One region of the Fictibacillus sp. 5RED26 genome, then DNA from elsewhere that is predicted to be linked to it. Evidence: predicted binding sites of a transcription regulator. Region 1 holds the regulator's gene; the other holds the start of a gene.
The links. Region 1 encodes Rex, which represses fermentation and respiration genes when NADH is low (regulators of the CRP and FNR family bind a similar motif). Its sites were predicted from a motif close to TTGTGAAATATTTCACAA; they were not measured.

Region 1 (15,500 bases):
TTGCTGTATCAAATCTAGTAAGTATAAATACTACTAGTTTTATTATTTTGACAAACTGCTGTTGTATCCTCTTTAGTAAAAAACGTGTGTAGATGATAAGATTAAAATTCCGTCAAATCATTAATAACTCTGGAATTTCTCCTTAATTGCCTTTCATGTTGCTTTCTACCTTCTTACGCAGCTTTTTTCCTTCTTCTGAATCATACCCACCGTACATAACCTTCTCAATAAAGTTACGGTTAAAAAACACATTATAATCGGGAGAAATATTACCTTCCGGGTACGGGACCGCTATGTAATCATATTGTTTTCCAGTACTTACTTGAATTTGATTGTAGCCATAAATCATGACGCTTTTCTTCATCTGCTTTAACTTTACGACTGTGCCAATGGGCAGAGGCTTGGATTTATCAAGCTTCTCTTTTTCGGAGCTATTTTCTTTCGCATTCGTACATCCTACTAAAAGTAAAACAAGTATAAACATAAATGCTAGTTTGTTTCTATTTTTAATCAGTATCATTTTTCATTGTTCCTTTTCAGTTTAATTTTTAGGGTCAACTTTTTCAGTGTTTAAAGAAATTAGTATTTTGTGCAGGCTAATACTTTATTTCTTTCATTTATACAATAAATAGTATAATAAAGTTCCTTAATTATCCAATGAATAATATAAAAAAAGCTTCTTATAAGTTTAATCAACTTATAAGAAGCTCCTGGTAAATCCTTTATTTCAGCAAAATGCTAGCTAGCATTCCACAGTTTTTAAACTCACAAACCCACTTGGGTTTTGTGGGCGTTATTACATCATGCCGCCCATTCCACCCATGCCCATGCCGGACATGTCAGGCATTCCGCCGCCAGCGTTTTCTTCTGGCTTATCCGCGATTACTGCTTCTGTTGTTAAGAACATTGCAGATACGGATGCTGCGTTTTGTAGAGCTGAACGTGTAACTTTTGTTGGGTCAACGATTCCGGATTCGAACATGTTTACCCACTCGCCAGTTGCTGCGTTGAAGCCGATTCCGATTTCTTCGTTCTTCAGACGCTCAACCACTACAGATCCTTCAAGACCTGCGTTGTGTGCGATTTGACGAACTGGCTCTTCTAGTGCACGAAGTACTAGTTTCACACCTGTTAACTCGTCGCCAGTCGCTTCTACTTGAGCGATCGCTTTTAGCACGTTAACTAGAGCTGTACCACCACCGGATACGATACCCTCTTCAACCGCTGCACGCGTTGAGTTAAGTGCGTCTTCAATACGAAGTTTACGCTCTTTCAGCTCAGTTTCTGTAGCTGCACCAACTTTGATTACTGCTACTCCACCAGCTAATTTCGCTAAGCGCTCTTGTAATTTTTCTTTATCAAACTCAGAAGTTGTTTCTTCGAGTTGTGCTTTGATTTGGTTAACACGAGCTGCGATTTTAGAAGAATCCCCAGCACCTTCAACGATAGTTGTGTTTTCTTTTGTAACCACAACTTTAGAAGCTGTACCAAGCTGCGTGATGTTCGCAGTCTTAAGGTCAAGACCTAGCTCTTCTGTGATCACTTCACCGCCAGTTAGAACTGCGATGTCTTCTAGCATTGCTTTACGGCGGTCACCGAATCCAGGAGCTTTTACAGCTACTGCATTGAATGTTCCGCGAAGCTTGTTAACTACTAATGTAGCAAGTGCTTCACCTTCAACGTCTTCAGCGATCAACAATAGAGATTTCCCTTGTTGTACCACTTGCTCAAGAACTGGAAGGATTTCTTGGATGTTCGTAATCTTCTTATCTGTGATAAGGATGTACGGGTTCTCAAGCTCTGCTTCCATCTTGTCAGAGTTTGTTACCATGTATGGAGATGCGTATCCGCGGTCGAACTGCATTCCTTCAACCACTTCAAGCTCTGTTGTGAATCCTTTTGATTCTTCAATCGTGATAACGCCGTCGTTTCCAACGCGCTCCATCGCTTCAGCAATCAATTGTCCTACTTCTTCGTCAGCTGCAGAAATCGCCGCAACTTGTGCGATAGACTCTTTGCCTTCGATTGGTTTAGAGATCGCTTTTAGTTCTTGAACAGCAGCAGCTGTTGCTTTTTCGATCCCTTTGCGAAGTACCATTGGGTTTGCTCCGCTCGTTACGTTCTTTAATCCTTCACGGATCATTGCTTGAGCAAGAACCGTTGCAGTTGTCGTTCCGTCTCCTGCTACGTCATTCGTTTTGCTCGCAACTTCAGCTACAAGCTTAGCACCCATGTTTTCGAATGCATCTTCAAGCTCGATTTCTTTTGCGATTGTAACACCGTCGTTTGTGATTAGAGGAGAACCGAATTTCTTCTCAAGCACAACATTACGTCCTTTTGGTCCAAGTGTTACTTTTACAGCGTTTGCTAGTGCATCAACACCACGAAGCATTGAGCGGCGTGCGTCTTCACTAAATTTAATATCTTTAGCCATGTAAAAACCCTCCCATTAATTTTAAAAGTTAGTGACTTACATATGCTTTATGTTTGATTTATGTAGCTTCAAATTATTGAAGCTTCCCAGTTACCTAACGTTTAGCCTACGATCGCTAATACGTCAGACTCACGAAGAATCAAGAATTCTTTACCTTGGTACTTAACTTCTGTACCTGCGTATTTTGAGAAAATAATCGTGTTGCCTTCAGAAACTTCTAAAGAGATACGCTCGCCGTTATCCGTTACACGGCCCGTACCTACAGCAACAACTTTTCCTTCTTGAGGCTTTTCTTTTGCTGAATCTGGCAATACAATGCCGCTTGCAGTTTTTTCTTCACCTTCTACAAGCTCAATAATAATACGGTCACCTAGTGGCTTTAACAAGTGAAACACCCTCCTTAAATAGTTAAAAGATTTCTTATTAGCACTCTTTGTTAGTGAGTGCTAACTCCATTTCTAATAATAAATAAAACTAAAAAATTTTGCAAGCGAGAAATATAAATATAAATCGAATTACCCGCAAATTCGATATCCTCGCGAGCCCTGCCTATTCTATGTTAAAATGGGTAAGCATATAAAGAGGTATGAAACGTAATTATTTTTAGGGCTGTACGTAAAGGAGAAGGTAATTTGAAGAAAAAATATTGGTGGATCATCTTCATATATATCGTGATGCAATTCTCAGGTTACATTGGGATTCCACTGTTAAATGAACTTGGTGTTCCTAAAAATCAACTTTTTGGAATGTGGGGAACGTTCAGCTTTATCGCGGCTCTTGTTATTATCCTTTACATGCTGATCCCTGAAATGAGAGAACGCCACCGAAATACTAAGCGCGTCTCAAAAGGATCTGCCGTTCTATGGTCGATCATCGGTATTTTCATGGCGTACGCCGCTCAAATTATCGCGAGCATGATCGAGATGAACCTGTTTGGTATTCAGCCTGGATCCGAGAACACGAAGCAACTTGTTGAAATCGTTAAAAACGTTAAATATTTTATGATTGTAACGGCCATCGTTGGGCCAATACTAGAAGAGATCATCTTCCGAAAGATCATTTTTGGCTCTCTTCATAAACGCTTTAATTTCTTTATCTCTGCTTTGATCAGTTCGTTAATCTTTGCTGCTGTTCATGCGGACTTCACACACTTATTAATCTACACGGCAATGGGCTTCACGTTCGCTTTTCTTTATGTTCGGACCCAACGTCTTATCGTTCCGATCGCGGCACACGTTGCCATGAACACGCTCGTTTTGATCATTCAAGTATTATTTGCCGATAAAATCAAAGAAATGGAACAACAGCTAGAAACAGCGCAATTGATTATTGGAGGACTATTATGAAGACATCACCACTGTTTATGGCATTTTTATATCTAGGGATCGGAGTCGTCTTTACGTACTTAGCCGTTCATTACGCAAGCGAGTACGGAATGACAAGCTTCTGGACGATCATCACGATGATCGTAGCTACCTTCGACTACGCGAATGCCATCCGCTATTTCGCATTAAACAGCCACTTAAAAAGAAAAAAGAAGAAATAATATGGGGAAACTGCTTCTTAATGGAGGCAGTTTTTTTTGTTTGTGTGGGATTTGTCGCGGTGGTGCTTTTTGAGGCTGGTCAATGGTGGATATGAGATTGGACAGATTATTGGCTGAAATGGACAGATTATGTGGGAGATTAGATAGATTAAGTTGGAGATTGGACAGATTATACGGCCAATCGGACAGATTAATCTTCGAATCCGACAGATTATCGAACCAAGCACCAAAACGAAGGCTGTTTCAGTACTTTAGGTGACACCTGAGTAGCCCGCAAGCCACTTCAAACGATGCTTTTACTGTCGACTTTTAAGAAAATACTGTCCACTTCTTGAGTTTTACTGTCCACTTTCGATGAAATACTGTCCACTTTTACAAATTTACTGTCCACTTCCCTATTATTACTGTCCACTCCCACTCTCCCATACCACAGCTTCACTCCAACCACACAAAAAAGAGGATTCCCCGCGTGGGTTCATCCTCTTTTTAATCATGATACATAGCTTCTGCTTGTGCTTCTCGTTCTTTTACGAGTGCTTCGACTTCGGCTTTCATTCGTTTTTTATAAGCTGCCTTCGAAATGATGATGCTGATTTCGTATAACAAGATCAGCGGGAACGTAACCATTAAGTGAGACAGCAGCTCTGGCGGTGTAATCAATCCCGCTACTACTAAAATTCCAAAGTAGGCTACTTTTCGTATGCTCTTGAGGAGATCAGGTGTTACGATTCCGAGTCGAGTCAGAAACATGATCAAGACCGGGAACTGGAACAACAGTCCGAACGGCAGTGTGATGTTGAATAGGAATGAGAAGTATTCCTGAATTCCGTATTCGCCTTCTACACTAAGTGCCACGGCGACATTTCCCATGAAGCTGACAACGAAAGGGAAAAGAATAAAGTACGAAAATGCGAGTCCCGTTAAGAAGAGCATGAATGCGATCGGGATGTACATGAGCGTTACTTTTCGTTCGTTCTCATAAAGCCCCGGGCTGATGAATGCCCAGAGTTGGTACAACACCACTGGTGCGGATAGGACGAGGCCGATAAAGAAGGCAAACGTCATGTACACGTTCAGTGGATCGGTTAGATGAAAAGCGTTCATCTGAATGTTCTTTGCAATTGGATCACTTTGCAGATATACAATCACGGGCTTGGCTAAGAAAAATCCAGCGATCAAGAATACGAAGAAAGCTAGGATCGCCCACATGATGCGCTTTCGTAATTCGCCAATGTGACCGTATAGCGACATATTTTTTTCAGAGGTCATAGACAAACATCCTTACTTCTTCAGTTGTTCGCGTTCCTTTTTGCTGTCATCTTCTTCGTCCATCATGCCTTTTGTTGCATTCTTGAACTCGCGAAGCGTTTTACCTGCTGCTTTTCCTAGCTCAGGCAGCTTTTTCGGTCCAAACATAACAAGAGCTGCAAGTCCGATTACCGCGATACTTCCTGGTCCTAACATAACGATTACCTCCTTGGTTTAAGAATAGTTTTTCATAAAATAAACAAGCGATTGCAATTCAACAGCTAAATCGATGTGATGAACACGAATCTCTGGTGAGACGGTCAATCGTGCGGGTGTGAAGTTCAAGATGCCTGTTACACCTGCGCGCTCTAACTGATCTGCGATCGGTTGAGCCGCTCCGACTGGAACAGTCAAGATCGCAACATCAATACCTCGGTTCTTCAGCTCTTGCTCGATGTCTTCTGTGTGATAAATCGGAACTCCAGCAATTTCGCTACCGATTTTAGCCTGGTCTACATCGAATGCGACTTCTATTTTGGTATTGTTATTTTTGGTGAAATTGTAATGTAAAAAGGCAGTGCCTAAGTTACCTACTCCGATTAACGCTACGGTAGTCGTTTCATCCTGGTTCAACGTTTTCGCGAAGAACGACAGCAGATAATTAACATTGTAGCCATAACCCTTTTTGCCTAATGCGCCGAAATAAGAAAAATCTCTGCGGATCGTCGCAGAATCTACTTTAACAGCTTCGCTTAATTCAGCAGAAGACACCCTTTGTTTACCGGAAGATGATAAGTTTTTCAAAAAACGATAATACAAGGGCAGCCGTTTTGCTGTTGCGTGTGGTATTTTTAACTGATCTTGGTTCATATTTGGAGCCCTCCAAGTGTAGAAAGCTTATCTATTCCTATTGTATCATATTTTGTCAGGGCTTGAAGAACGTAGAAAGTCCCCATTCTTGCCTCCTGTTTTCGATTGGAGATATGTAGGCCCGATCACCATTCCCTTATCCGCTGCTTTACACATATCATAGACGGTTAACGCTGCTGCAGAAGCCGCTGTTAACGCCTCCATCTCAACACCGGTGCTGCCTTTCGTTTTCACTTCGACTTGAATGTTTAATTTATACATGCTGTCCGCCAATTCATCCCATGAAAAAGACAGATCAACGCCAGTCAGTGATAACGGGTGACACATCGGGATCCAGTCAGAGGTCTTTTTGGCAGCCATGATTCCAGCGATCTGTGCGACGGCTAGAACGTCCCCTTTTTTAAATCCGTTTTCTTTGATCTTAAGGAAGACTTCTTCAGAAACCGTTACCCCGCTTACCGCTATGGCTGTTCGGTGAGATGTTTCTTTTTCCGAAATATCTACCATGCACGCACGGCCTTCTTCGTTAAAATGGGTAAACTCTGTCATAAAACCCCTCCTCATGATGAATATACACGAAACCGCTTTTATTGTCGTTAAGATTTTACTTGTAATTATTGCAAAATGTTGAACATTCCCTTTGTTGGCGCGAATCTCCAAACTACGCTAAACTACTAGTTAGACAGGGTTATTTGTATTAAGGCTGATACATGATTGTTGAAAGTAGTTGATTTCCGTTCCAGGTGCTTCGCTTTCCGCGGGGCAGGCGGTGAGCCACATTCGTACGTTTCACGTATAAGTGTCTCACCTGCCCACCTGTCCCGCAGGAGTCTCGCACCTTGCACTCCAATCAACTTTACATTGAAGCAATAATTCCAATCATTTTAGGAAGCCATTTAATAAAACCACCCGTTTTCAGAGGTGAAATTACAATGATTATTTTACAAGTTCAGGACGTTACGAAGTCTTTTGGCGCGGACGTTATTTTATCGAATATAAAACTAGAGGTTCAAAAGGGCGAGCGGATCGCTCTTGTTGGGCGGAACGGTGCGGGAAAATCTACGCTGCTTCGGGTGATTACTGGTGAGTATTCCTATGATTCTGGTCATGTCATGATTCCGAAAGACGTGAAGACTGGTTATCTTGCACAAGATGCGGGGCTGGATTCGGATGAGTCGATCTGGAACGAGATGCTCTCTGTGTTTGAAGACCTTCGTAAAAAAGAGAAAAGACTGCGTGAGATGGAAGCGCGCATGGGCGATCCAAAAGTGATTGCGAATGAAGCGGAGTATGAACGTCTCCTGAAAGACTATGATGCGCTTCAGGTTACGTTTAAAGACGAAGGCGGCTATCAGTATGAAGCGGAGATTCGTACGGTGCTTCACGGCTTTCAGTTTGCCGATTTTGATCGCGATACGAAGATCAACACATTAAGTGGTGGACAAAAAACGAGACTCGCACTCGCGAAGCTTCTTTTAACAAAACCCGATCTACTCATTCTCGATGAGCCGACGAACCATTTAGACATCAAAACACTAACGTGGCTCGAGCAATATTTACAGAGTTATCCCGGCGGCATCTTAATCGTTTCCCATGACCGGTATTTCCTCGATAAGATCGTAACGACCGTTTATGAAGTTTCGAGAAAACGATCTTACCGTTTCACTGGTAACTATTCTAACTATCTCGAGCAAAAAGCGGAGCGCTTCGCTCAAGAGATGAAAGAGTTTGAGAAGCAGCAAGATCAGGTTGCGAAGTTGGAAGATTTCATTCAGCGCAACATCGTGCGGGCTTCGACTACGAAACGTGCGCAGAGTCGTCGTAAACAGTTAGAAAAGATGGAATTGAAAGAGCGTCCGGCTGGCGCAGAAAAGTCTGCTAGTTTTTCTTTTGAGATTGAGAGACAAAGTGGGAACGATGTGCTGAAACTTGAAAACGTGAGCACGGGATATGAAGACGGTGAACTGTTATTTAAGAATGTATCGGTAGCGGTTAACCGCCAGGACAGCGTCGCGATCGTTGGACCGAACGGAATCGGCAAATCGACTTTATTAAAAGTGATACGTAAGCAGCTGCCGCTCATATCGGGCGATATACGTTACGGCAGTGGACTCATGATCTCTCACTATGATCAGGAACAAGCAGACCTGCATTCACGCAAGACCTTGTTGAACGAGCTATGGGATGACTATCCGGAAAAAACGGAAAAAGAGATTCGTTCGATTCTCGGACAGTTCCTGTTTAGCGGTGACGATGTGTTGAAGCTTGTAACAGAGCTGAGCGGTGGTCAGAAGGCTCGACTTGCTCTAGCGAAACTTATGATGGAGAAAGGAAACCTTCTTCTGCTGGACGAGCCGACGAACCATTTGGATCTCGACAGCAAAGAGATCCTTGAACAAGCTCTGATCCATTATCCTGGTACGATTCTTTTCGTATCGCATGACCGTTATTTCATCAACCGTATCGCCACGAAAGTCGTTGAACTCGCACCAACTGGGGTGACCGAGTATCTAGGTGACTACGACTATTACACCGAAAAGAAAAACGAGATGAAAGCACGTGAAGAAATTGCCGCTCGCCAGAAAGCTGAGAACGCGGCTAATACTCCTTCTTCCAACCAAGGGAACGGTGCAAAGAACTCGATCGATAAAGAAGCGAAGAAGCTCGATCGTAAAAGGCAGCGCCGTATCGAGGAGATTGAGGGGCTGCTAGAAGGACTCGAAACGAAAATCACGTCGGCCGAAGCTGAGCTTTGTAAACCTGAAGTCTTTCAGGATTATGAAAAAACGCAAGAATTTCAGTCTCAGCTAGATGCTTTGAACGAAGAGATGGAAACGTTGATGGAAGAATGGGAAGAACTTCAGAATGCTTAAATTGAAAGCTGATATCCTTATATAGAGGGATATCAGCTTTTTTTATTCATCTTCAAGTTGGTCTTCGCACATTTCGACATTGCTTCTACACATTTTACAAACAATTTCACGAAGCAAAAGCCCCAAAACCTCTTAAATACGTTACTACTATAAAATATTATCCACAGTTCGATCTGTGGATTTTGCATTTTTTGACGACTTATCCACTTTATCCACACAAACATGTGTATACATGATGTGAATTGTGTATAACACAAACCCTTGGTTTCAAATGTTTCAAAACCATTGTCCACATTATCCACAAAGCTGTGTATAACTTTTCCACAAAAAGAAAGGTTTTTGTGTCGATTTCTGTCGATAACTAAAAAAGCTCTTCTCCTCATTAAAGGAAAAGAGCTTTTTTCTTATTGCGCTTCTAAATCTAACCCCGGTACACCGTTTAACGCCATATCTCCACGCGTTCCTTTTTGGTACGCTACACTCCCTGCAACTCCAATCATGGCTGCATTATCTGTGCATAAGTGGAGAGGAGGAATAACGAGGTCATACTTTGTTCCATTAAAACGGTTTTCTAACATATGACGAAGTCCTTTGTTCGCCGCTACTCCACCGGCCAAGAGGACTTGTTTTACGTTATACTGCTCTGCGGCACGGTATGTTTTTTCCACAAGTACATCCACAACACTTGCTTGGAAACTCGCTGCTAGATCTTCTGGCTTGATCACTTCTCCGCGCTGTGTTGCATTATGAACCGTGTTGATCACGGCTGACTTCAAGCCGCTGAAGCTAAAATCAAGTGAGTTCGGCTCTAGCCACGCGCGAGGCAGGTCAATATTTGCTTCTCCCTCTTGTGCCAGTTTATCGATATGAGGTCCGCCTGGATATGGCATGTTAAGCGTTCGCGCCACTTTATCATACGCTTCACCTGCTGCGTCGTCTCTTGTTTCACCGATTACTTTGAACGTTCCGTGCTCCTCCATCAGAACGAGCTCTGTATGTCCGCCTGAGACGATAAGAGACAACAGCGGAAACGTCATTTCTTTTACGAGTCTGTTCGCGTAGATGTGCCCCGCGATATGATGCACAGGAACGAGTGGCAGACCATGCGCGAAGGCGAACGCTTTCGCTGCGTTAACACCGATCAAAAGAGCACCTACGAGTCCTGGTCCTTCTGTTACGGCAACAGCCGTGAGATCTCCTGGTTTTAACCCCGCTTGATTCAACGCTTCTTCGATCACGACTGTAATCTCTTCAACATGATGGCGTGACGCCACTTCAGGCACAACTCCGCCAAAACGCTTATGACTCTCGATCTGTGACGCGACAACGTTTGCCAACAGTTCTGTACCGTTCTTTACAATCGCTACCGCTGTCTCATCACAGCTTGTTTCTATCGCTAATATCAATTCATCTTTTATCATAATTCCACCCACATGACTAAAGCATCTTCACCATTATCGCTATAATAGTTTTTCCGGATACCGCCTGCTTCAAATCCTAGTTTTTTATATAAATTCTGTGCAACATGATTACTTACGCGTGCCTCTAGCGTCATCGATACAGCGCCATGCATCTTCGCGAGCTTGATCGCTTCTCTCATGAGCATCTCCCCTAGCTTTCTCCCTCTATATGAAGGAAGAATCGCAATGTTCGTAACATGTGCTTCATCCATAACGAGCCAGATGCCGCAATAACCGACCGGCTGAAAGGAGTCTTCGATAACAAGGTAATGAGCGAACTGGTTCTCAACAATTTCTCTGTAAAAAGCTTCTCGGGACCATGGAACAGCAAACGATGCTTGCTCGATTCCAAGGATATCATCTATGTCGCTTACTTTTGCCAGTCTGAATGTATAAGGCTCTCCCATCAAATCCACCCTACTTCCCCTGTGACTTCAGCCAGTTCACTTCTGCTTCTGCCAACTGAAGATAGCTTGGAGTAAACGAATGGATTTCAACCGGTTCGCTCGTCATACCGATACGTCCGAGTTCGCTTGGACGCGGATTGTGATCGGATACTTGTCCAAAAACAGCTTGATCGCCTAACACGTTCTGAATCGTCTCTTTGTGCAGAGGTAAATCGTTCCCGACGAATAATATCTTTTTATCTAGCTCTTGAAGCTTGTCCAACCAATCTTTTAATAAGATGATTCCGTCTTCCCAAAGATTTTGAAACTCTCCTGAATCATTTCTTCCGTAAAGCCCCGTAAAGAGCTGCGTGCGGCGCGCATCGAATAATGGAACCGTATAGCCATCAAAGTATTTCCCGCTCTGAGCGAGCACTTCTAGGCTCGAGATCCCAACGAGTTCTTTTTTCAGCGTCCACGCAAGTGTCTTTGCGATCGTTACACCGATTCTGACACCTGTATAAGATCCTGGCCCTTTCGCCACCACGATGCGATCGAGTTCTGCAGGTTTTACCCCGGTCTCTTTTAATACTTCTTCAATCGCGGGCATCACTCGTATCGAATGATTCTTTTTTAAGTTTGTAATATACTCACCGAGCACTTTTCCTTCATCCAATACCGAGATCCCCATCACAAGATTGGATGTATCTATTGCAAGAACTTTCATTACATAATCTCCTTAACGCGTTCTTCGTATCTGCTTCCGATAGGTTTTAATTTAATCTCGCGCTCATCGTCGCCTTTATGTGAGATCACGAGTTCAAGTCTTTCCTCTGGTAAATAGTCTTCTATAAATACAGCCCACTCGACCACACAAACGCCTTCTCCTGAAAAGTACTCGTCAAATCCTAAATCTTCGTCCGAGTCTTCTAATCGATAAACGTCCATATGATATAGCGGCAGTCGTCCGCTGTATTCTTTAATGATGGTAAAAGTAGGAGAGTTCACTGTACGGGTCACTCCGAGCCCTTTTGCGAGCCCTTTTGTAAAAGTCGTCTTTCCAGCTCCAAGATCTCCAGCCAGTGTGAGTACATCTCCTTTTTGAAGAATAGAGCCCAGCTTTTCGGCAAAAGACATCGTTTCTTCCGCTGACTTTGTTTCGTATTGATAAGTACTCATGACTTCCCCTTACCTTTCCCTAAAATGATTAAATCCTTTTTTCGTAAGAAGTTCCGGCTTGGCGTCCTGTTTATGAAGATAGACTTCTGCCTTACCAGCTTCTCCAACTTTACCGATTTCATAAAGCGGCAGCGCATGTTGTTTGAATGTATCTGACAGCACCTTAAAATCTTCTTCTGACGCCGTCCCAACAAGCACATAGTCTTCCCCACCAAATAACTGGTGGTTGAGCACGTCCGCCTCTGGTAAATCTCTTAAGGACTCACTAACAGGCAGGCTGTTTCTATCTATATGAATGGAAACGTTACTCGCTTCAGCGATCTCATTCAATTCGCTCGCCACTCCGTCACTGACATCGTTTAAGGAAAGGCGAAAACCGCTTCCTGCGAGAAGTCTTCCTTGCTCGATATGTGGAAGGGGCATCTGATGCTGACTTCTCCATTTTTCTTCATTTGCCGTAAAATCAGCATGCCTTGTTTTTACAAGCAGAACGTTGAGTCCTGCCGCTGATTCTCCCGTTGTTCCTGTTACAAATACAGAGTCTCCTGGTCTCGCGTTACTTCTTAATAAAGATCTACCCTTTTCTACTTTTCCAATAACCGTCACTGATAATACTAACGGCCCTTTTGTAGAAACAGTATCTCCGCCTATAAGATCGATTTTGTATTTCATTGCGAGTTCGCTCATGCCACGATAGATCTCTTGCAGCTCTTCCTCCGTCCATTCTGAAGGAATCGCGATCGAGACGAGGTAGAACTGCGGAATACCACCCATCGCAGCAATATCACTCACGTTCACAGCAAGTGCTTTAAAGCCCGTTTGATAAGGAGCCAACGTATTCCTCGTAAAATGAACACCTTCTACCATGGTATCCACACAAACGATTTGATCCAACTTTTCGTTCACCGACCAAAGAGCAGCGTCATCCCCAATGCCTTGAACCACCTCTTTTTGAAAAAAGTGACGAGGCGTGATGCTGTTGATCCATTCAAATTCATCTTTAATCATGGATGTGCTCCTCTCTGGTCTTAACTTTGTTGTTCTTGGAAGTGGTTGATTTCCGTTACAGGTGCTTCGCTTTCCGCGGGGCGGGCGGTGAGCCCCTTGCCGCTTTGCGCCTTTAAGGGTCTCACCTGTCCCACTCGTCCCGCAGGAGTCTCGCGCCTTTCACTCCAATCAACAAATCAATGAAGAAAAATAGTAAAACACAAGTCATATGGGCCATTGCCAAATAAAAATTATAAAAAAGCCTTAGGATCATAATAAAACTCCTAAGGTGACAGTTGTATATTAGTTTAACTTACTTTTAGACATAAAAAAACACGAAACCTTGTTTCGTTTTTAAAAGTGGCGGACCCGACCGGGGTCGAACCGGCGATCTCCTGCGTGACAGGCAGGCATGTTAACCACTACACCACGGGTCCAGCTTAGTATGTAATTGATGTAGTTTATTGCTTTAATAAAAATTGGTTGCACCCAATGGGCACTCCCGATATTTCATGGCTAGACGTTTACTCGACGTAGTTCATGAAATTTAAATTGGTTGCGGGGACAGGATTTGAACCTGCGACCTTCGGGTTATGAGCCCGACGAGCTACCAGACTGCTCCACCCCGCGACGTTATAAAATGTTGTTTTCTCTGGTTTAGATAACAACTTGTTTCGGACATTTATTAATATATCATGTATCTTAGTATGATGCAAGTGTTTTAAAAATATTAGGCACAAGAAATTTTATTTATTTCCTGTGCCCTCTATTTTAAGCCACTTTATCGTTATTCTCAGGACGTTTGTTGAACCCTTTTAAATAGTAGATCGCTGTTAATAAGATCAACCAACAAGGCCCTACGATCAAGGCGATACGTGTATCTGGGAAGTATGCCATGAGTCCGACAACTAAGATTAGGATAGCTAGTGCGATATATGATCCATATGGGAAGAACGGAACTTTAAATTTCAATGTTTTCTTTTCTTCTTCACTTAAGCTTCTGCGGAACTTAAGCTGAGACACAAGAATAATCGACCATGTCCAGATCGCTCCGAATGTTGAAATACTTGTTACCCACACGAATACTTTTTCAGGAACAAGATAGTTTAAAACGACTCCAATCAGAAGTGCTCCGGCTGAAACTAATACAGCAACTGATGGTACGCCCGTTTTACTTACTTTATGAAGTTTAGCTGGTGCTTGTTTTTGTTCAGCCAGGTTGAAAAGCATGCGTCCTGTGCTGAATATTCCACTGTTACAGCTGGATAATGCCGCAGTTAGTACGACAAAGTTAATGATACCAGCAGCTTGTCCGATACCGATTTTTTCAAAAGTAAGAACGAACGGACTTCCTTGCGTTCCGATCTGATCCCACGGATAGATGGACATGATAACAAATAATGCCCCTACGTAGAAAATCAAGATACGCCAGAATACAGAGTTTACGGCTCTTGCTAAAGATTTTTCAGGATTCTTTACCTCACCTGCTGTAACACCGATCATCTCAATTCCTAAGAATGCAAACATAACCATCTGCATAGACATGAGGATTCCCTGTATGCCGTTTGGTGCGAAACCGCCATTTTCCCAAAGGTTACTGATTCCTGTTGCCACTCCACCGTTACCAAAACCAAATAGTATCATGCCTAAACCAGTTATAATCATCAATACGATAGCAACGATCTTGATAAGTGCAAACCAGAATTCAAACTCTCCATATGCTTTGATCGCAAGCAAGTTGATGCTCGCCATAATCACAAGTGCTGATAGTGCCCAAATCCAGACAGGTACATCTGGGTACCACATCTTCATATAAATACCTACAGCTGTAATCTCAGCCATACATGTAACGATCCATAAGAACCAATAGTTCCAGCCTGTTAAATAACCGGCTAGTGGTCCAATATAGTTTTTAGCATAACGGCTAAAAGATCCGGCAACAGGTTGATGAATCGCCATCTCACCTAACGCTCGCATAATGATGAACATTACAGATCCGCCTAATGCATATGCTAATAAAATTGCTGGCCCCGCCATTTCAATTGCTGAAGCTGACCCTAAAAATAAGCCCACTCCAATAGCGGCCCCGAGTGACATAAGTGTAATATGTCGTTCTTCGAGCCCACGATGTAATTCTTGTTTTGGCTTCATTTTTATGCCTCCCTTGATGTATATGATGAAGCGCTTTCACTCAGGTATCATATCACATTTCGACAAAAAGAAACAATTCGTTTTTATTACAGTAAAAAGCCCAAAAGCCCTATTGTAACAGGGCTTTTTTGGCAGCTTCTTTAAAGACAGTTACGATATCCTCAATATTTTCAATACCCACAGATATTCGGATTACATTCTTATTGATCCCCAATTTTTCACATGTTTCAGCTGGTAGTGAACGGTGAGAAGTTCCGAGTGGATACGAGACCGTAGTTTCTACACCAGCAAGCGTTGGAACGATATGAACCCAATCCAATGACTTAAAGAACGTATGCACGCTGCTTTTCTCGTCGAGTTCGATCG
Region 2 (15,500 bases), on a different contig from region 1:
GAATGTATTCAGAAGGTCTAACAGCACTATTTTTCGGATGGTGTAAAAGTTTTGCACTTGGTTCTGCCAAAACGCCTCTCCTGCCCTTAGTGCTGACAGTAGCATGGATAACAGGCGGAATAAGTCTAGCCATTCAGCTTCCTTTCTTGTTGGTTCAAGAAATCAACGAAGTTTTGATGTGGGGAATCTTCTATCTGCTTTTTGCGATTCAGATTAAGACCTTAATGAAGAAAATAGGAACGAATTCAATACTGTCAGCTCTATCACACCCGTTTCACTTCTTGTTTTTTTCTTTAGTGTACATCTGGTCTTTTATTTTGAGTATGATCAAAAAAGAAGTAAAGTGGAAAGGTAGAGAAATCTCGGTTTCTGAAAAAGGAGATGCGTAAATGCTGATTGAACTTTCTCCGTTTTGGACGGTAACGATCAATATTCTTGCCTGGCTCATCTTTCATTTAACTGTAGCTTATATCATTCATCGAATTCCTTTTTCTTCCTTCACGAAAGAGAGTAGATGGGATACGGCTTTTGGCTGGGAAAACAGTGGAGGATGGTATGAAAAAATAGGAATACGCAAATGGAAAACGATACTGCCTGATGGTGGAGATTTTTATCGGGGAGGTTTCGCTAAGAAAACACTGGAGGGGGATTCCCTAGAGTATCTAGCCCGTTTTTTAGCAGAAACACGTCGTGCAGAACTAACGCATTGGCTTTCCATGCCACCAGCTTTGTTGTTTTTCTTATGGAACCCTGTTTGGATCGGCAACATCATGATTCTGTATGCCGTTCTGTTCAATCTTCCTTTTATATTTATCCAGAGATATAACAGGTTCAGGCTGATTCGAATCCTGAACCTTAAGAACAAAACGCTTGAACGAAAGAGGAGGAAAGTTGTTGGATATTTCGAAGGACCTTACGGAAAAGCGGAAAACTGAACATATTAGAATTAGCTTGAATGAAGATGTGGAAGGTAAGAACATTACGACAGGGCTTGAAAGCTATCGGTTCGTACCCAACGCACTGCCTGAATTATCATTCGATGAAATTACGCTTTCAACTACATTTTTAAATAAATCGATGCGGACGCCTTTTTTGATTTCTTCCATGACTGGTGGAACAGATACCGCCTATCAAATCAATCAACATTTAGCAATGGCTGCCGAAGAAAAGGGATGGGCGATCGGCCTCGGTTCAATGAGAGCAGCGGTAGAGAACGAGGATCTTGCCTATACGTTTCAGATTCGAAAGTATGCTCCTAATATTCCGATTATCGCGAACATCGGAGCGGTTCAGCTGAATTATGACTTTGGGGCAGTTCAATGTAAAAAAGCGGTGGAGATGGCTGAAGCAGATATGCTTGTACTGCACTTAAACACGTTACAGGAAGTGTTTCAGCCAGAAGGAGATACGAATTTCTCGAAATTGCTTTCTAAAATTGAAGAAATCGCAAATTCTCTTCATGTGCCGGTCGGTGTGAAAGAAGTAGGAATGGGTATCGATGATAAAACGGCAGATCGCCTTACTTCCGCTGGTATTCAGTTCATTGATGTAGCTGGAGCAGGTGGAACGTCATGGATACAAGTAGAAAGTTATCGTTCAAACGACAGCATTCGAAAAGAAGCTGCTGAAGCTTTTCTAGATTGGGGACTGCCGACTGCTGAAAGTATTCTTGCTGTGAGAAAGAACAATTTTGATATTCCCTTGATCGCAAGTGGAGGACTAAAAAACGGTGTTGATGCTGCAAAAACGATTGCTCTAGGTGCTAATCTTGCTGGTTTTGGAAGGCTGCTACTGCCATCAGCTGTAGAAAATGATGTTGAAGCGTTGCTCATACAGATGGAACGAATCGAATTTGAGATGCGTGCGGCTATGTTTGGTATAGGTGCTAGTCGTATAGAAGAACTTGCACATTCAGATCGACTCATAAAGAAAATTTAAAAAAGCGCTCCTGAGTAGTCAGGAACGCTTTTGTTTGTATTTATTTTAATTCATCAAGTGTTTCTTCCATGTCATCAAATTGGTTTTGAACCTTTTTAGATGGATTTTTCGTTAATAAGCTTACAATAATAATGGCGATTAAGCTTAAGAAGAATCCAGGGATCATTTCATACACTTGTTCTTTTAGATCAGGGAACTGAACCCAAGTAAGAACTGTTACAGCACCAACGATAATACCTGCTAGAGCTCCCCACTTCGTCATCTTCTTCCAGAACAGGCTTAATAGGACGAGTGGTCCAAATGCTGAACCAAATCCTGCCCATGCATAGCCTACAAGGCTAAGAATAGTATCACTAGGGTTCAAGGACAACAATACTGCAATTACAGCTACAATTAGTACCGCAATACGTCCGATCATAACAAGTTCCTTCTGAGAAGCATTCTTCTTTAAGAATTGCTTGTAAAAGTCTTCTGTCACAGAAGACGAAGTTACTAACAGCTGAGATGAGATGGTACTCATGATTGCAGCTAGTATGGCAGCTAATAAGAAACCAGTAATAAGCGGATGGAATAACAGATTCGCAAATTCGATAAATACTGTTTCAGGATCAGCAAGTTCTCTTCCTTCTCTAGCAAACCAAGCTACACCAATCAATCCTGTAAGAGAAGCACCGATAAGAGAGATGATCATCCAGCTCATACCGATTCTTCTTGCTGTTTTAATGTCTTTAACAGATGTGATAGCCATAAAACGAACAATAATATGTGGTTGACCGAAGTAACCTAATCCCCAAGCTAGTAAAGAGATTAATCCAAGAGTGGTCAATCCTTTTGATACTTGAAGAAGGGATGGATCAACACCGCGAATTGTGTCAATTACTGTTTGTGAGTCACCAATGTCTGTAAATGCAACGATTGGCACTAAGATTAAAGCGATGAACATGATACAGCCTTGAACGAAATCCGTCCAACTTACTGCAAGGAATCCACCAAATAGTGTATAAGCTACAACTACCCCAACCGTAATTAACATACCAGTTAGATAAGTTGTACCGAATGCACTTTCAAACAGCTTACCACCAGAAACAAGTCCGGCAGATGCATAAAGTGTGAAGAAGATAATGATAACGAGCCCTGAAACGATACGTAGAATTTTCTGTGTATCATTAAAGCGATTCTCAAGATAATCAGGAATCGTAATGGAATCATCCGCAACTTCTGTATACGTACGAAGACGGGGTGCTACTAGAAGATAGTTTAAATATGCACCAATCGTGAGTCCAACAGCGATCCAAATACTGCTTATTCCGTCAGTGAACATCGCACCCGGAATACCCATCATCATCCAACCACTCATATCAGATGCGCCAGCTGAAAGTGCAGTAACAGCAGGACCTAGTCCTCGTCCACCTAACATGTAGTCATTTAAATCAGATGTTTTTTTGTAAGCCCAGTACCCGATATAAAGCATACCGGCCATGTAAATAACTAAAGAAATAATAACTCCTGTTTGCATGTAAAAATTTCTCTCCTTTTCTTTTTTCATGAAATGGGTCATGTTAGTTTGCTCAACGGATGACTTGTTTATGAAAAAGTTGGCAGGTTGTTTCTTAGAGCTTTTTATTTGCAAAAAGAGCTTGCGGGGAATAGCAGAAAAAAACTTGAAGTCAAAAGCGCGGTCGAAAAACGCATTTAAAAAACTTGCTGGATTAAATAAACCCAGCATCAACTACAAGAAAAAAGCAAAGCCGATGTGTGAATTGAAAATAGGTGGCATCCGTTTTGAGCAAAAAACGTGCCCACTTCTTTTCAGAACATGTTTATCACTATAACAAAAATTCCGAAAAGAATGCAAATCATAACCGAGAGATGCTATTCTGACACGGTTAAGATACAATAGATAACAAAGACATTAGCCTAAGGAATGATATGGTTTTGAGTATTTTATTAGTTGAAAATTTATATAAAACATATGGTGAAAAAACGCTGTTCGACGATATTACTTTTTCGATAAGCGACAAGCAAAGAATCGGACTCATCGGACCGAATGGAACAGGTAAGTCCTCATTATTGAAAGCAATAGCAGGATTCGAGCCAGCTGAGCGAGGTACGCTGTCACATGCGAATTCATTTCAGATCGAATATGTGGCCCAAGAGCCAGAACTTGATGAAGAGTTATCCGTTTTAGACCAGATTTATTATGGAGATTCTCTCATCATGAAGACGATGCGTGAATATGAGCAAGCCTTACTCGATCTGGAATCGGATCCGTCCAACGAAAAGAAGCTGAAGCGTTTAATGTACAGTCAGCAAAAGATGGATGAAAATGAGGCATGGGAAGCAAACACCATCGCGAAAACAGTGCTTACTAAGCTTGGTCTTCGTGATTTTTCTCGTCAATTGAAGCATTTAAGCGGTGGACAAAAGAAGCGAGTAGCGATTGCAAAAGCACTCATTCAACCTGCTGATTTGCTCATTTTGGACGAGCCAACAAATCATCTTGATAACGAAACAGTTGAATGGCTAGAAACATTCTTAGGAAACTATAAAGGCGCCTTACTGATGGTTACCCATGACCGGTATTTTTTAAACCGCGTAACTAACAATATCTTCGAGCTCGATAATGGGAAGCTATATGTATATGAGGGAAATTACGAAACATACTTGGAGAAAAAAGCTGAACGAGAAGAAATCGCTCTGCAGAACGAAGATAAGCGGCAAAATACTCTACGCCGCGAATTAGCCTGGTTGCGCCGTGGTGCAAAAGCACGAACGACAAAACAAAAAGCTAGAATTCAACGTGTAGAGAGTTTGCAGGAAGAAACTGGTCCAGCAGTTAAGGGCTCTGTTGAATTTGCGATCGGGTCTCAACGACTTGGTAAAAAAGTGATTGAAGTTGAAGGGTTGAGTAAAAGTTTAGATGGAAAAGAGCTAGTTAAAAACCTCGACTATCTGATCGTTCCGGGTGAACGACTTGGAATTATCGGACCGAATGGAAGCGGGAAAACTACTTTGTTAAATATGTTAGCAGGTAGAATGACTCCTGATTTTGGTTCTGTTCAAGTAGGGGAAACGGTTAAGATTGGCTACTACACACAAGATCACGAAGAACTCGACGGCAACTTGCGGGTTGTCGATTATATCAAAGAAACCGCACAGGTTATCACGACAGTAGATGGCCAGTCGATTACAGCTGAACAGATGCTCGAACGTTTCCTGTTTCCTCGCTATATGCAATATACGTATATTCGGAAGTTATCAGGTGGAGAGAAACGCCGCTTATACATGCTCAAAGTGTTAATGGAAGAGCCGAACGTTCTGTTTTTGGATGAACCAACAAACGATTTGGACATTCAAACTTTAGGGATCTTAGAAGAGTATTTAGAAAATTTTCCTGGTGTAGTGTTGACGGTTTCCCATGACCGCTACTTTTTAGACCGGGTTGTCGATCATCTTCTCGCATTCGAAGGGAACGCAGAGGTTGAAAGATTTCAAGGCAGCTATACGGACTATATGGATGAGAAAAAAGAGCGTGATGAAATGGCTGCTGCGGTGAAGAAAGAAGCCTCTGAAAAACCGACGGAAACAGTTGGACAGCATCGTAAGGAAAAGAAGAAAAAGCTGTCGTACAAAGATCAACAAGATTGGGATACGATTGAAGAACGAATCATGAACTTAGAAGAGAAAAAAGAGCAGATTGAATCTGAGATCGTCGCTGCTGGCAGCGATTTTGGCAAGATCAGCGAGCTTATGGCAGAGCAGAAAAAAGTGGAGAGCGAGCTTGAAGCCGCAATGGAGCGATGGGAAGAGCTTTCTCTGTTAGTGGAAGAGTTGGATAGTTGATTGGGTGGGCACCTCTTGCTGTTAGCAGGAGGTGTTTTTTTGTGGGAAGGGGCGGCGGTTGGCGTTATTTGTCGAAAAGCCTATAAATGATTTTGAAGGCCTATAAAATTACTTGAAGGACCATAAAATTTTTTGAAGGCCCATAAATAGAAAATTACGGCCTATAAAACCAAATTTAGGGCCTATAAAAATATCTATTACTAAAAAAGGATTCTACACCATAGTTAGCGAATCAACTGTTCATGTCCAAGTATAAGAGGGAGAGATAAATTGATTAAAAAACCTAGAACGAAACCGCTTAAACTATTAAAATTTGAAGTTTTACTAGAAAGAATTCTCCCAAGTCAAACGCAGAAGCAACTGATTGAGACCAACTATAGAAAATACCTAGCAGGCTTTAGAGGAGAGTTAACGCTAGATTATTTCCTTTCTGAATTACCACATGATGATTACCACATTTTCCACGATTTGCGAATCCCCAGATACGATAACAACCAACTTTATTTCCAACTAGACGCATTAATTCTCCACCCAAGATTTTGTATCATAATTGAAATTAAGAACTTAATAGGAAATTTGTATTTTGATCATCAATATGATCAGATTGTACGTACTAGAGAAGGGATAGATGAAACCTTCCCAGACCCTATAAATCAAGTTGAAATACAAAAGAAACATTTGTCTAAATGGCTATTCAGACACAAATTTCCTCTAATGCCGATTCATACCCTAGTTGTAATCACGAATCCAAAATCTTATATTCGAATTTCTCCAAAGTACGGATCAAACGCAAAAAAAATTATAAGAGGTAGGACCTTACCTAACAAAATAAAAGAAATTGAAAAGTTAGAATCTGAAGTTATTCTTCAAAAGCGAGATATAAAAAGAATTTCTTCTCTGCTCTTAAGAGAACATACTTCGCATAATCCTGACATTCTAAAATTGTTCAATATTTATCGCCATGAAATTTTAACAGGCGTTTTTTGTCCGAACTGTACGCAGGTCGCATTAATTAGAATAAAAAGAAACTGGTTGTGTACAAGGTGTTCCAAAACTTATATGGATGCTCATAAAAAAGCAATCATTGATTATGCACTTTTGTTTAGTCCTGTGGTCAAAAACAAAGATCTACGCTCGTTTCTACACATGGAATCACAATCATCCGTAAAAAAACTCCTGTATAGTATGAAACTGAAGCCCAACGGCTCAAGAAAAGCCGCAACCTATACCATCCCTCTGCCCAAATAATCTACATAATAAAAACCCCCACCAATGTGAGGGTCTCAGAATTAAAATACTTTTGTAGTCCAGCTTTCACAGTTCCAGACGTCATTAGCCACTTCTTTATAAAATTCAGGTTCATGGGAAATCAACAGCACACTGCCTTTGAAAGCTCTCAGTGCACGCATTAACTCGTCTTTCGCTTCTACGTCTAGATGGTTTGTCGGCTCATCGAGAACGAGAACATTGTTTTCATGGTTGATGAGCTTACAGAGACGAACCTTCGCTTTTTCTCCACCGCTCAGCACTTCTACTTTACTCTCGATGTGTTTTGTCGTTAGACCACACTTCGCAAGAGCAGCACGAACTTCATGATGAGAGAAGCCAGGAAACTCGCTCCAGATTTCATCAATACATGTGTTGTAGTTCGCTGACTTTACTTCTTGCTCGAAGTAACCGATCTCCAGGTTTTCACCGCGCTCAACGGAACCTGAAACAGGCGTGATCTCACCAAGAATGCTTTTTAGCAATGTCGTTTTACCGATACCGTTCGCACCGACTAAAGCAATTTTTTGACCGCGTTCCATACGAAGGTTCAACGGTTTAGAAAGTGGCTCGTCATAACCGATAACAAGATCTTTCGTTTCAAAGATCAGTTTGCTTGGCGTGCGAGCTTCTTTAAAGTTGAACTCTGGCTTTGGCTTTTCTTTGGCTAGTTCAATAACATCCATTTTATCGAGTTTCTTCTGTCGAGACATTGCCATGTTTCGAGTGGAAACACGTGCTTTATTACGTGCAACGAAATCCTTCAATCCGGCAATCTCTTGCTGTTGACGCTTAAATGCTGCTTCCAACTGAGATTTTTTCATCTCATGAACGGATTTGAAGTGATCGTAATCTCCTACATAACGGTTTAATTCCTGATTTTCCATGTGATAGATCAAGTTGATTACGCTGTTTAAGAAAGGAATATCATGCGAAATTAAGATGAACGCATTTTCGTACTCCTGCAAATAACGCTTCAGCCACTCGATATGCTGTTCATCCAGATAGTTTGTTGGCTCATCCAGCAATAGAATCTCTGGCTTTTCTAATAAAAGCTTAGCAAGCAATACTTTCGTACGCTGTCCACCACTTAAATCATGTACGTCACGATCTAAACCGATATCATCAAGACCAAGTCCGCGCGCGATCTCTTCAACTTTTGCATCGATCACGTAAAAGTCGTTGTTTGTTAATGTATCTTGAATGACACCAACATCTTCAAGCATCTTTTCAAGCTCTTCAGGTGTTGCTTCACCCATTTTTTCGTACATGCTGTTCATTTCGTTTTCCATGTCGAGCAAGTATTGGAATGCACTTTTCAATACATCGCGAATCGACATGCCTTTTTGAAGGACCGTGTGCTGATCAAGATAGCCTACACGTACTTTTTTTGCCCACTCTACTTTACCTTCATCAGGCTTTAATTTACCTGTAATAATATTCATAAACGTTGATTTACCTTCACCGTTCGCACCAATCAATCCGATGTGCTCACCTTTAAGCAGGCGGAAGGAAACATCATTAAATATGGCACGATCGCCGAAACCATGGCTTAAGCCTTGCACCGTTAAAATACTCATCTATATAACACCTTTTCTGTCAGTAATTTGTACCCTCTTGATTATAGTATTGAATGGGGAAGGAACTCAATAGGTGCATGCGTAATCTTATAAAAGAAAAAGCACCCATGGAAGATTTTCCAAGAGTGCCATGATGCGATCTATTCTTGTTCACCAGTTCGGTTCTTGAATGCTTCTTTTGTTGCAAGGTTTACTGAATCTGTTTCATCAGACTTTTCAACCAGGCGATTTTGAAGGGTGTTATCAGGAAACCTTCCTGGATGACCTTGTTTTTTATGTTCAAACGATTTTCCGCGTGCCATATTTTTCACTCCTCATCTCTTTAGAGAATATTTTGCCCATGAAGAGGTGTGTTTATGAATGAAATAAAGCACGCGAAGATATTACATTTAGCACCAAGTCATAAGAATTTGTTACAAAAACAAGCATATCTTAGTTTTAAGTTGAATATATCTGAATCACAACTAAATATTTCACCTGTGACTAAAGCATAAACACACTAATGACTCGCTTACTTTTATTAAAGCTTGTCATTTTTTGTTTGAGGAGGTGGCTGCTAAAAATATCCTGCTCGTAATCCCTACTTGACAGATAGGTTTTATTGTATTAATTTAATTTAGTTAACTAAAGGGGGGCTTGTAGGTGACTACTGGTTTAGTTTTATCGAATATTGCAATTATGCTTATACTATTGGGTGTTTTGTATTACATGCAAAAAAAGCACGTTTCTTTCTCTAAGCGTGTTTTTACGGGGCTAGGTCTAGGGATTTTGTTCGGACTCGGACTTCAGTACGGATATGGAGCAGACTCTGAGGTTGCTGCTAAATCGACTGACTGGTTCAATCTAGTCGGTGGCGGTTATGTAACGTTCTTAAAAATGATCGTTGTACCACTTGTATTTATTTCAATCCTTTCAGCGTTTACGCGTCTGAACTTAAAAGGAAATATCGGAAAACTTAGTGGATTGATCATAGGAATCTTGATAGGTACGACTGCAATTGCCGCTGTTGTCGGAATTGCAACTTCGACGGTTTTTGATCTTGAAGCTGTGCAGATCGAGCAAGGAGATGCAGAAACGGCTCGTGGTGAGCAGATGGAAGGTACGTTTGCAGAGGTAAAAGATCTGACGCTTCCGCAACAAGTTCTATCATTATTACCAGCTAATCCATTCTTAGATTTCACAGGAGCTCGTCCGACTTCGACCATCGCTGTAGTTATCTTTGCTGCATTCCTGGGCGTTGCTTATTTAGGGGTAAAACGTAAGCAAGAGGAGCATGCAGAGCTTTTTGCTAAGATTGTTGATGCGTTTTATGCGGTTATCATGAGAGTAGTAACGTTGATTCTGCGTCTAACTCCGTATGGGGTTCTCGCGCTCATGACGAAAACAGTTGCACTGAGTGATATGGATGCAATCGCAAAGCTAGGTAAGTTCGTTATTGCTTCATATGTAGCTTTGTTGATCATGTTCGGCATTCACTTATTGCTTTTAACGTTTGCAGGATTAAACCCGATTACTTATATGAAAAAATCTTTCCCGGTACTATCCTTTGCTTTCACTTCTCGTACGAGTGCAGGAGCACTTCCGTTAAATATTCGTACGCAAAAGAGCATGGGTGTGCCTGACGGAATCGCAAACTTCTCAGGTTCATTCGGTCTTTCTATCGGACAAAACGGATGTGCTGGAATTTATCCAGCGATGCTAGCCGTTATGATCGCTCCGACAGTTGGAATCGATCCGTTGTCTCCATCGTTCTTGTTGACGCTTGTAGTAGTCGTAGCACTAAGTTCGTTCGGTGTAGCAGGTGTTGGTGGTGGAGCAACGTTCGCGGCCATACTTGTACTTTCCGCAATGGATCTTCCTATCGCTTTAGCAGGTCTATTGATCTCAGTTGAGCCATTAATCGACATGGGCCGTACCGCTGTTAACGTAAGTGGTTCGATGACATCAGGATTATTAACAAGTAAGGTGCAAAATCAGCTTGATACAAATGTTTACAATGACACCGAAAATCAAGTTGAAGTAAGTGCATAAGATATAAAAAAATGAGCGATCTTGTCTATATAGGCAAGGTCGTTTTTTAATTGAAAAATTTACATAGGCAGGTGTACGTTGGTGGAATTTAGGGTAAAAAGTAAAAACTGAACTTTTAAAAAGCTCATGAGTCTTTACCAATGAAAGAAGTCTCTTCCAAAATCGTGAACATTCTATGTCGAAACTGTGATAAAGTTGTGAGCTTTATTTGAAGTAATCGTGACATTTGTTGTGGATAGAGTCACTTTTATTAGGATTCTGGTACTATGAAAGCAAAGGTTTTTGTCATTTAAATTTTTGCCTATGTTTTACATTGTGATTTAATTCACAATGCTCTATAATCACTCTTGGTTCGTTTTTTATTAGGCAAAAGTAAATGCTTGTAAATAGAGAAAGGAAGGTGGACCTGGTGATGCGACGGTTGAAGCCGTTTTTTACATTCGGGTTATTGATGGCCGTATTTATGCTTAGCGGCTGCAGCGATATGATTGTTTTAGATCCAAAAGGACCTGTAGGAGCAGAACAGAGGGATCTGATCATGTATTCCATCTGGTTTATGTTATTTATCCTAATAGTTGTTTACGCACTTACTGCTTTTATTGTTTATAAATATCGTGATCGCAAAAACCATAAAGGCTATGATCCAGATAATGAAGGAAGTCATCTTCTTGAAACGATTTGGTGGATCATTCCTATCATCATCGTTATTGCATTAGCGATTCCAACGGTAAAGAGTATCTATTCTCTTGAAGGACCTCCTGAAGAATCGAAAGATCAAAAGCCGTTGGTGATTCATGCAACATCTGTAAACTGGAAATGGGTATTCTCTTATCCAGAGCAAGATATTGAAACAGTTAACTATCTTCATATTCCTGAAGATCGGCCTGTTTTGTTCAAGCTGACTTCTGCCGATTCAATGGCATCATTCTGGGTACCTCAATTAGGTGGTCAGAAATATGCGATGGCTGGCATGGAGACAGAGCTTTATCTGCAAGCTGACGAGCAAGGGACGTATGAAGGACGTAACTCCAACTTTACAGGAGAAGGATTCACTAATCATACGTTTGATGTGATGGCTATGTCTGATGCAGAGTTTGAAAAATGGGCGAGTGAAACGAAGGCTGATGCTCCTGAACTTTCAAAGGGGCAGTATGACAAGCTGATGCTTCCTGGTCACGTGAAAGAAATGACTTTCTCTTCTACTCACTTAGATTGGGTAGACCATGCTACAAACGCTGAGTACGCGCTAGATGCTCGCGAACGTTTAGGTTATGAAGAGAAGATTCCTCACTCAAGAGCAGCGAAGGAAGAAAAGAAAAAGCGTGAAGAAGAGATGAAGAAGCTAGAAGAATCAGAATCAGAGTCTCATGGGGATTCTCATGCCCATTAACAGAGGAGGCATTTCAATATGAAATGGGATGAATTTTTCGTAACAGGCGACCCGATGATATATGGTGCTGACGTATCCATCGTATTAACGATGGTGGGTATCCTGTTCTATCTTACTAAATATAAAAAGTGGAAATGGTTGTGGGACGAATGGCTTACAACAGTTGACCATAAAAAACTTGGTATCATGTATATCGTTTCCGCTGTATTAATGTTGTTCCGCGGTGGGGTAGATGCCCTCTTAATGCGTACACAGCTTGCAGTTCCAGAGGCTAAGTTCCTCGATTCGCAGCACTATAACGAAATCTTTACAACACACGGTACGATCATGATCATCTTCATGGCGATGCCGTTCTTGATTGGTTTGATTAACGTTGTTGTTCCATTGCAAATTGGAGCACGTGACGTAGCTTATCCTTATTTAAACGCAGTTAGTTTCTGGACGTTCTTTATTGGTGCGATGTTGTTCAACATCTCATTCGTTATTGGTGGATCTCCATCAGCAGGTTGGACGAGTTACATGCCGCTTGCGAGTAACGAGCTCAGTCCAGGACCTGGGCAGAACTACTATCTGCTCGGTCTGCAGATTGCAGGTATTGGTACGCTCTTAACAGGGATTAACTTCTTAGTTACGATCCTTAAGATGCGTGCACCGGGAATGACGTTGTTCCGTATGCCGATGTTCACTTGGTCATCACTTGTAACAATGGTAATCATTATTTTCGCTTTCCCGATCCTTACTGTAGCACTAGCACTTATGACATTTGACCGTTTATTCGGCAGCCATTTCTTCACTCTGCAAGGAGCGGGAATGGATATGCTTTGGGCGAACCTTTTCTGGCTATGGGGCCACCCAGAGGTATATATCGTAATTCTACCGGCGTTTGGTATGTTCTCAGAGATCATCTCTACGTTCTCTAGAAAAACGCTATTTGGTTACAAAGCCATGATCTGGTCTATGCTTTTAATCGCAGGATACAGTTTCTTGGTTTGGGTCCATCACTTCTTTACGATGGGTTCAGGAGCACTTGTTAACTCTGTATTCTCCATCACAACGATGGCGATTGGTATACCGACTGGGGTTAAGATCTTTAACTGGTTGTTTACGATGTACAGAGGTAAGATTCAGTTTACGACCCCGATGCTTTGGTCACTCGGATTTATCGTGAACTTCGTAATCGGTGGTGTTACAGGTGTCATGCTAGCTATGGCTGCTGCTGACTATCAGTACCACAACACATACTTCCTAGTATCTCACTTCCACTATGTGTTGATCGCAGGTACAGTATTTGCTTGTTTCGCTGGTTTAATCTACTGGTATCCGAAGATGTTTGGTTACAAACTGAACGAACGTATCGGTAAATGGGTATTCTGGGTATTCACAATCGGATTTAACGTATGTTTCTTTCCACAATACTTCCTTGGTCTAGACGGTATGCCTCGTCGTGTTTACACGTACAGCGAAGAGTCTGGCTGGGGTCCATTGAACATGGTATCTACAATCGGTGGATTCATGATGGGAATTGCGTTCTTAATCCTTGTTTACAACATGTACTACAGCTTCCGTTACGCGAAGCGTGAAACAACTGGAGATGCTTGGGATGGCCGTACTTTAGAATGGTCTACTCCAACAGCAATGCCTCCATTCTATAACTTTGCTAAGATTCCTGAAGTAACAGGTCTTGATCACTTCTGGAGACAGAAGCAAGCTGGAAAAGTTGAGAAGTTAAAAGCTGAAGATATTAAACCGATTCATATGCCAAGTAACTCTGGTGTTCCATTCATCATGGCATCCTTCTTCTTTGTTGCCGGCTTCGGAATGGTATTCGACTGGATGTGGATGGCGATCGCCGGAATGATTGGTGTATTTGCAACATTGATCTATCGTTCATTTGAGTATAATGATGGTTATTATGTAAGTGTTGAAGAAGTAATCGAAACAGAAAAGATTTCTAAATAAGGAGGCGTGAAAAAATGGCACATGCAGAAACACACGACCCCAACACGCCTTTAGAGTATCGTTCGGAGACTGGGCGTTTAAATATTCTCGGTTTCTGGATTTTCCTCGGGGCAGAAATTGCGTTGTTCGCAACATTATTTGCAACTTATATGGTTTTAGAACATCGTATCGCTGATGGTCCATCACCAGGTGAATTATTCGAAGTAAAGAGTTTGTTGATCCAAACTTTCTTGCTCTTAACAAGTAGTTTTACCTGTGGACTTGCGGTTCATGAGATGCGTCGTCAAAATGTAAAAGGTTTGATCACTTGGATGGCCATCACTTTAGGTCTTGGTCTTGGATTCCTTTACTTTGAGATTGAAGAGTTCTTACACTTCATTCATGAAGGTGCTAATATTGGTACAAGTGCAGCATGGTCAGGATTCTTCGTTCTTGTCGGTACTCACGGTGCCCACGTAACGTTCGGTATCTTCTGGGTAACGATGGTCTTGATTCAAGTAGCGAAGCGCGGTTTAACGCCAGCTACATCTGCAAAAGTTTTCATCACCAGTCTATACTGGCATTTCTTAGACGTAGTGTGGATCTTTATCTTCACAGCCGTTTATCTGATGGGGATGGTGATGCATAATGGCTAGTAAAACTGCAGCTAATGAACACCACGGTTTTCCGTGGAAACATTTAATCGGTTTTGTGTTATCCATCGTGCTAACATTATTCGCACTATGGATTGCGCTTGAAACAGATCTTTCGATGACTTGGATTTTAATTATCATTTTTGGTTTTGCGTTCCTACAAGCTGCTCTTCAGCTCTTGATGTTCATGCACGTAACAGAGAACTCTACGAAGAGTAACCTTACAAGCCGCGTACAGATCGGTAACATCCTCTTTGCAGCATTCGTTGCGATTGTTATCGTAATCGGTTCTGTTTGGGTTATGACAGCAGGTCACGCGAAGCACGATAAGCATCAGCACGCACCGAACACTGAGAATCATGAAGATCACGGTTCTCATGGTGGCGGAAGTGAACATGATTCTGGTGATCACGGTGATCATGGGAGTCATTAATAAGAATTTGTATGTTAAAGCCTCTTGCTAAGGGATTGATCTTTTAGCAAGAGGTTTTTTGTGTTTATTGGTTCTTGGACGTGTTTGTATTAAGTAAATTGTCGATTTGTGAGCGATTCGAGAAGTTTGTGAGCATTTTGAGAAGTTTGTGAGCGATTCGAGAGTTTTATGAGCGATTCGAGAGTTTTATGAGCGATTCGAGAGGTTTATGAGCGATTCGAGAGGTTTATGAGCGATTCGAGAAGTTTGTGAGCGATTCGAGAAGTTTGTGAGTGATTCGAGAATTTTGTGAGCGATTCGAGAAGTTTCTGAGCGATTCGAGAAGTTTGTGAGCGATTCAGGAAGTTTATAAGCGATTCGAGAAGTTTATGAGCGATTCAGGAAGTTTATAAGCAATTCGAGAAGTTTATGAGCGATTCGAGAAGTTT

Region 2: a site for Rex is predicted at 10,972-10,989, ahead of qoxA (cytochrome aa3 quinol oxidase subunit II). Genes of this name have one in related genera too.

The regions. Positions count from the first base shown of each region.
Region 1 covers NZ_JACZDU010000014.1:24,785-40,284, forward strand. The annotation lists gene IHV10_RS22020 (DUF4176 domain-containing protein) at 143-520, opposite strand; gene groL (chaperonin GroEL) at 797-2,434, opposite strand; gene groES (co-chaperone GroES) at 2,536-2,820, opposite strand; gene IHV10_RS22035 (CPBP family intramembrane glutamic endopeptidase) at 3,067-3,780, shown strand; gene IHV10_RS22040 (YdiK family protein) at 3,777-3,980, shown strand; gene tatC (twin-arginine translocase subunit TatC) at 4,467-5,249, opposite strand; gene IHV10_RS22050 (twin-arginine translocase TatA/TatE family subunit) at 5,262-5,444, opposite strand; gene IHV10_RS22055 (redox-sensing transcriptional repressor Rex) at 5,463-6,098, opposite strand; gene moaC (cyclic pyranopterin monophosphate synthase MoaC) at 6,144-6,647, opposite strand; gene IHV10_RS22065 (ABC-F family ATP-binding cassette domain-containing protein) at 7,031-8,971, shown strand; gene tsaD (tRNA (adenosine(37)-N6)-threonylcarbamoyltransferase complex transferase subunit TsaD) at 9,376-10,392, opposite strand; gene rimI (ribosomal protein S18-alanine N-acetyltransferase) at 10,389-10,838, opposite strand; gene tsaB (tRNA (adenosine(37)-N6)-threonylcarbamoyltransferase complex dimerization subunit type 1 TsaB) at 10,849-11,544, opposite strand; gene tsaE (tRNA (adenosine(37)-N6)-threonylcarbamoyltransferase complex ATPase subunit type 1 TsaE) at 11,544-11,996, opposite strand; gene thiL (thiamine-phosphate kinase) at 12,006-13,004, opposite strand; tRNA gene IHV10_RS22095 (tRNA-Asp) at 13,345-13,420, opposite strand; tRNA gene IHV10_RS22100 (tRNA-Met) at 13,537-13,613, opposite strand; gene IHV10_RS22105 (amino acid permease) at 13,755-15,134, opposite strand; gene IHV10_RS22110 (trans-sulfuration enzyme family protein) at 15,244-15,500, opposite strand, start outside.
Region 2 covers NZ_JACZDU010000005.1:176,801-192,300, forward strand. The annotation lists gene IHV10_RS17720 (glycosyltransferase) at 1-389, shown strand, start outside; gene IHV10_RS17725 (glycosyl-4,4'-diaponeurosporenoate acyltransferase) at 390-935, shown strand; gene fni (type 2 isopentenyl-diphosphate Delta-isomerase) at 895-1,938, shown strand; gene putP (sodium/proline symporter PutP) at 1,979-3,454, opposite strand; gene IHV10_RS17740 (ABC-F family ATP-binding cassette domain-containing protein) at 3,874-5,781, shown strand; gene IHV10_RS17745 (nuclease-related domain-containing protein) at 6,052-7,029, shown strand; gene IHV10_RS17750 (ABC-F family ATP-binding cassette domain-containing protein) at 7,071-8,627, opposite strand; gene IHV10_RS17755 (hypothetical protein) at 8,768-8,929, opposite strand; gene IHV10_RS17760 (L-cystine transporter) at 9,306-10,658, shown strand; gene qoxA (cytochrome aa3 quinol oxidase subunit II) at 11,068-12,048, shown strand; gene qoxB (cytochrome aa3 quinol oxidase subunit I) at 12,067-14,007, shown strand; gene qoxC (cytochrome aa3 quinol oxidase subunit III) at 14,022-14,642, shown strand; gene qoxD (cytochrome aa3 quinol oxidase subunit IV) at 14,635-15,072, shown strand.